One region of the Clostridium sp. JNZ J1-5 genome, then DNA from elsewhere that is predicted to be linked to it. Evidence: a T-box and tRNA genes for the amino acid it is inferred to sense, from the RefSeq annotation. Region 1 holds a T-box; the other holds one or more tRNA genes.
The links. A T-box is a leader RNA that pairs with one kind of tRNA and senses whether it is charged. The one in region 1 lies ahead of alaS (alanine--tRNA ligase), so its partner is inferred to be a tRNA-Ala.

Region 1 (3,431 bases):
AGTAGTTATTTCTACAGGACTTATTAGAAACTTGATAGATGGAAAAAAAATATTTTTAATAAGCGAATTAATACTTGGAGAAAAAAACGTTTTGTATTTTAATGAAAATACAAAAATGTCTTTTGTAACTATACCACATGAGTTAATGGAAGTGGATTATGATGAATAAAATATTAAAAAATAAATTTATAAAACCAATAATATATTTTATAGTTATAGCTATTTTTATATTTTTAATAGTTAAAGTAACAATAATAAAAGAGATAATATCTTTAATTATACTATCATTTATACTATCCTATACTTTAAGACCTCTATATAAGGCTCTTATAGAAAGAGGCATAAAGTCACAAAATGCTGCTCTGATTCTAATATTAAGTTTGGTTATAGGGGCTATAATTATTCTTACAGTTTTAATACCATCGGTATTTAGAGAAAGTTTAAGCTTAGGTAGCTCATTAGAGGAGATAGAACAATACACTAGTAACCTATACCATAAAATGAGATTGATAGGTAACAATAAAACTATATATACTATTTTTGATAATATATATAATAAAGCAAATAACTTTCTAATTCATCTTTTTGATAAGCTCTTAGATACTACAGGAGAATTAGGTGAAAATGCATTGGCTTTCGTGATTGTTCCAATAATAACTTATTATTTTTTATCGGATAGTGAATACATAGGAAACAAGCTTCTTTTACTATGCCCTTTAAAGGGAAGAAAAATAATAAAAAAGATAAACAAAGATATAGATAAAATATTAGGAAGATATATTGTTGGTCAGTTTATGTTGTGCGCATTAGTTAGTATATTAACTTTTATTATATTATTTTTCTTAAAAGTAAAATTTCCTATAATACTTTCTATATTAAATGGTTTATTTAATATAATACCTTATTTTGGACCTATATTTGGAATGGTACTTCCCGTGATTGTTGCTTTTTTAACATCATCTAAAACTGCACTATACACTATTATATGGTTATATGCTGTACAATTAGTAGAAGGAAACATATTATCGCCAAAAATAACAGGTGAAAGTGTCAGTATGCACCCTTTAGTTGTTATAGTTCTACTTTTAATAGGTGGAAAGGTTGGAGGGTTTTGGGGAATGGTTTTAGCGGTTCCTATTGGTGTTATAATAAAAGTAATATACGATGATTTGAATTATTATTTATTTTAATAATATATAAGTATTTCTAGAATATTGACATAAATGCTATTTTTTCTTATAATCAAACTATCTTTACTTTGAGAGTGCATATAATTATATAGCAAGGTGATGAATGGAATGAGTAAATATTTTAGTGTCATATAGAGAGGAAGTGGTTGGTGTAAACTTCTTGATACGAATATTGAAGCTATCTAGGAGCCATAATGTTTTTAAGAGGTATATTTTACATAATTGAGATTTGTGTATTGTATATAATTAGGGTGGTACCGCGAAAACTTTCGTCCCTTTAGGGAGTGAGAGTTTTTTTTGATTAGAAGAGATGTAAACACAAAACATATTTTAAAGATATTATAATGGAGGTAATTACGAATGCAAAAAATGGGATTAAATGAAGTTAGAGAAGCATATTTGAAGTTTTTTGAAGGAAAACAACATTTAAGACTTCAAAGTTTTTCACTTGTACCTAAAAATGATAAGAGTCTTTTATTAATAAATGCAGGTATGGCACCACTGAAACCATACTTTACAGGATTACAAACTCCTCCAAACAAGAGGATCACTACTTGCCAAAAATGTGTAAGAACAGGGGATATTGAGAATGTAGGAAAAACATCTAGACATGCCACTTTCTTTGAAATGCTTGGTAATTTCTCTTTCGGAGATTATTTTAAGAATGAAGTAATTCCTTGGGCATGGGAATTTGTTACAGAAGTTTTAAAGCTACCTAAAGAAAAGTTATACGTTACAATATATTTAGATGACGATGAAGCTTATGAAATATGGACATCTAAAACTGATGTTAATCCTAAACATATTTTTAGATTGGGAAAAGAAGATAATTTCTGGGAACATGGGGTAGGACCATGTGGTCCATGTTCTGAGATACATTTTTATAAGGATAATGGTGAAATAGTTTCAGCAGAAGATTTTGTAGAAAAGTCTGAAACAGATAGAGCTGTTGAGTTTTGGAATCTTGTTTTCACACAATTTGATAAAGATGAAGAAGGAAATTATAACAGATTAGATTTCCCTAATATTGATACAGGTATGGGACTTGAAAGAATGGCTACTATAATGCAAGGGGTAGACACAATATTTGAAGTTGATACTATAAAGAGCATACTTGACAAAGCATCAGAATTATCAGGAGCTAAATATGGAGAAGATAAAAATAAAGATGTTTCACTAAGAATTATAACTGATCATGTAAGAAGTGTGTCCGTTATGATAAGTGACGGAGTTCTTCCATCTAATGAAGGCAGAGGCTATGTGTTAAGAAGATTGCTAAGAAGAGCTGCAAGACACGGAAGAACATTAGGTATAAATGGTGCATTTTTACATAAAATAGTGGATGTTGTAGTTAAAAACTCAGGAGAGGCTTACCCAGAGTTAAAAGAAAAAAGTGACTACATTAAAAAGGTAATTTTATTGGAAGAAGAGAGATTTGGAGAAACAATTGATTTAGGAATAGAAATACTAAAAAATTATATTAATGATATAGAAGAAAATAATGAGAAAATGCTATCAGGAGAAAAAGTATTTAAATTATATGATACTTACGGATTCCCTGTTGAATTAACGGAAGAGATACTTGAAGAAAAAGGAATAAGTGCAGATATTAATGGATTTAATGAAGAGATGAAAGCTCAAAGAGCAAGAGCAAGAGCAGCTAGAGCAGAAAGCACTTATATGGGAACAGATGTTAAAGTATTAGATACAATTCCTTCAGATATAGAAACAAGATTTGATGGATATAATAAATTAAAATTAAATTCTGTTGTGAAGGCTATTATAAAAGATGATGAGTTCGTAAGCACAATAGAAGAAGGATCAAAAGGCATAATAGTTACAGAAGTTACTCCTTTTTATGCAGAAATGGGCGGTCAAGCAGGAGATAAAGGAATCATATTTAATGATAAATTTACTGCAAAGGTTGAGGACTGTAAAAAGAATATTGGAGGCAAGACAGTTCATTTTGTAGAAATTTTAAATGGTACTATCAATGTTGATGAAGAAGTTACATTGGAAGTAGACAAAGTAAGAAGAGGAAAGATAGCTAAAAATCATAGTGCTACACACATGCTTCATGCAGCATTAAGAGAAATTTTAGGAGAACATGTTCACCAATCAGGATCATATGTAGATGATGAAAGATTAAGATTTGATTTTACTCATTTTTCAGCTATGACTCAAGAGGAGTTAAAAAAAGTAGAAGATTTAGTGAATGAAAAAATAATGGAATTATATCAA
Region 2 (3,431 bases), 1.8 Mb from region 1:
TTAGAAAAGTCAGTAGATGTTTGTCTACCAAACACTATCCTATCTCTAGCACTTAAAACAAAATAAATTACCACTGTAGCTATAACTAAAAATACTAACAAAGACATAATTATTCCGTACAATGACTCTATTAATGGTAATTTAAATATAAAAAATGATATGTCCATATTAAAAATTGGATCTTGTACATTAAACTTAGTTGAATTAGTAAACTGAAGTACTCTATACCAGTAGGTTACTGCAAATGAGAATGATATTAACAACGAAACAATAGAGTTAAATAAAATAAATATTTTTCTTTCTCTTTTTTCTCTTAATGTATCTACTTCTACAACAGTCTTAAACTTTATAACGCTCTTCCTTATACTCTTATAATATATCCATATTGCTAAAAAACAAATTGCAAATATGGGAATCATTAATTTTAAGGTAGCAGTTATTTTAGTAAAATATACTGAAAAATAACCTAATTCGCTAAACCATTTAGCGTTAATGATAATATTAAGTATTTGATTTAAAAAGCCTATAATCAAGCCTATAATTAAAATTACTATTATAAAAAGTCTCTTTTTTTTCATATAATCCCCCTGATAATCTTATATATTAATCAATAAGATAACCTTTATTTCTTAATTCATCAATAATTTTTTTCATATTTTCTTTCGTATCTGCCTCTATAGTATGTAGATGAATCCCTCTAGTAAGTGATAACAAAGGTTCAGCATCATACTGTTTTATTTTGCTTATAAAATTTTGGACATCATAAGGTGTTTTTACCATCAACATGGCCTTAATTTCCCCATAGAGAGGATGTTCAACTATCACATCTTTTATCAATCCACCATACTTAACTATAATTTGCAGCTCATTCTCTATATCTTCTCTACTATGGGAAATAGCTATAATTTTTTCTATACCTTTTTTATTATCACTTGGAATCATATATCCTTCTGGAGTTGCTATTATCTTTGTTCCTTCTGCCCTTAGAATAGCTATATCTTTAACTATTACTTGTCTAGTGACTCTTAACTCCTCAGCTAATTCTTGACCTTTTTTAGGCTTCTTTATATCATTTAATAATTCTTTAATATATTCTCTTCTCTCCTTAGATGTCATATTATCACCACCTTAATTTTTACTATCACACATTTTTAATATTTCTAATTCTTTATCATATTTTATATCGTTACTATGATGATTTCTAATTAAATCTAATATTTTTTTATTATCTATATAATTTTTTAAAATATCATATCCTTTTTCTCCATGATTATAGTATATATCTATTTTTTTCGATTTAGAAAAATTTTTAATTTTACCTTTTGTAAATTTATCTAATAAGACTATAATTGATTTCTCTATTAAATTTAAACTTTTTTCTATTTTTCCTATATCATGCAACAAAGCCACTTTAACAAAAGTATATTCCTCTATTTCTATATTGTAATCGCTGTATGCTGCTTTGACATCCCTTGCTGTTCTTATTGAGTGTGTTTGATCATAAACTTTTAGTTTATTAAAAAGATTTAATTCATCTTTATCTAAATATTTATTTATAAAATCCTTATCTTTTTTACTAACTTTAGAATTTATTCCCCAATAAAATTGTTTAACTCTGTATAATATCATTATTCACTACCTCTTGCTATTTAAATAACTAATTATATAATACCACATTATTTTATATCTTTACAAAAATAACAAAGTAATACAAAATAAAATATTTATAAAATAAAAAACAGTCTTGATTAATTCAAGACTGTTTTATGGTGGAGATAAAGAGATTCGAACTCTTGACCCCCTGCGTGCAAGGCAGGTGCTCTCCCAGCTGAGCTATACCCCCAAATGGTGGACCTTCAGGGACTCGAACCCCGGACCTACCGGTTATGAGCCGGTTGCTCTAACCAACTGAGCTAAAGATCCATTGGACCTGGCTACGACCTACTCTTCCACACCGTCTCCAGTGCAGTACCATCGGCGCTTTGAAGCTTAACCTTCGTGTTCGGAATGGGTACGGGTGTTACCTTCAAGCCATAATAACCAGATTATTTTTCCTCGTTACAGATAAAAATTATATCAGCTTTTTTTAATTCTGTCAACGAGTTTTTTGAAAAAACTTTTGTTCTTTCAAAATTGCACAGTGAATTAATATTTGATCAAGCCCTCGATCTATTAGTATCAGTCAGCTTAATGCATTGCTGCACTTACACCTCTGACCTATCAACCTGGTAGTCTTCCAGGGATCTTACTAGCTTACGCTATGGGAAATCTAATCTTGAGGTGGGCTTCACGCTTAGATGCTTTCAGCGTTTATCCCTTCCCGACATAGCTACCCAGCTGTGCTCCTGGCGGAACAACTGGTGCACCAGAGGTCAGTCCATCCCGGTCCTCTCGTACTAAGGACAGCTCCTCTCAAATTTCCTACGCCCACGGCGGATAGGGACCGAACTGTCTCACGACGTTCTGAACCCAGCTCGCGTGCCGCTTTAATGGGCGAACAGCCCAACCCTTGGGACCGACTACAGCCCCAGGATGCGACGAGCCGACATCGAGGTGCCAAACCTCCCCGTCGATGTGGACTCTTGGGGGAGATCAGCCTGTTATCCCCGAGGTAGCTTTTATCCGTTGAGCGATGGCCCTTCCATACAGAACCACCGGATCACTAAGCCCGACTTTCGTCCCTGCTCCACCTGTATGTGTCGCAGTCAGGCTCCCTTCTGCCTTTACACTCTACGCGCGATTTCCGACCGCGCTGAGGGAACCTTTGGGCGCCTCCGTTACCTTTTAGGAGGCGACCGCCCCAGTCAAACTGCCCACCTAGCAATGTCCTGTGACCAGATTCATGGCCGCCAGTTAGAATTCCAGTACTATCAGGGTGGTATCCCAAGGACGACTCCACGAAAGCTGACGCTCTCGCTTCTAAGTCTCCCACCTATCCTGTACAGACAATACCGAAATTCAATGCTAAGCTACAGTAAAGCTCTACGGGGTCTTTCCGTCCAACCGCGGGTAGCAAGCATCTTCACTTGCACTTCAATTTCACCGGATTTGCTGCCGAGACAGTGCCCAAATCATTACGCCATTCGTGCGGGTCGGAACTTACCCGACAAGGAATTTCGCTACCTTAGGACCGTTATAGTTACGGCCGCCGTTTACTGGGGCTTAAGTTCACACCTTCGCTTGCGCTAAGCATTCCCCTTAACCTTCCAGCACCGGGCAGGCGTCAGCCCCTATACATCAGCTTACGCTTTAGCAGAGACCTGTGTTTTTGATAAACAGTTGCTTGGGCCTGTTCACTGCGGCCTGCTCTCGCAGGCACCCCTTCTCGCGAACTTACGGGGTTAATTTGCCGAGTTCCTTAGCAGCAATTCTTCCGACGGCCTTAGGATTCTCTCCTCATCTACCTGTGTCGGTTTGCGGTACGGGCACCA

Region 2: it has a tRNA-Ala gene. The T-box ahead of alaS (alanine--tRNA ligase) is inferred to sense a tRNA for this amino acid. The anticodon was not compared.

What each region holds. Positions count from the first base shown of each region.
Region 1 is NZ_CM132773.1:208,450-211,880, reverse strand. It holds gene ACWW38_RS01120 (PRC-barrel domain-containing protein) at 1-169, shown strand, start outside; gene ACWW38_RS01115 (AI-2E family transporter) at 159-1,190, shown strand; T-box leader at 1,281-1,470, shown strand; gene alaS (alanine--tRNA ligase) at 1,551-3,431, shown strand, end outside.
Region 2 is NZ_CM132773.1:2,010,003-2,013,433, reverse strand. It holds gene ACWW38_RS09825 (UPF0182 family protein) at 1-578, opposite strand, end outside; gene ACWW38_RS09820 (3H domain-containing protein) at 604-1,116, opposite strand; gene ACWW38_RS09815 (HD domain-containing protein) at 1,129-1,629, opposite strand; tRNA gene ACWW38_RS09810 (tRNA-Ala) at 1,768-1,843, opposite strand; tRNA gene ACWW38_RS09805 (tRNA-Ile) at 1,847-1,923, opposite strand; rRNA gene rrf (5S ribosomal RNA) at 1,929-2,045, opposite strand; rRNA gene ACWW38_RS09795 (23S ribosomal RNA) at 2,153-3,431, opposite strand, start outside.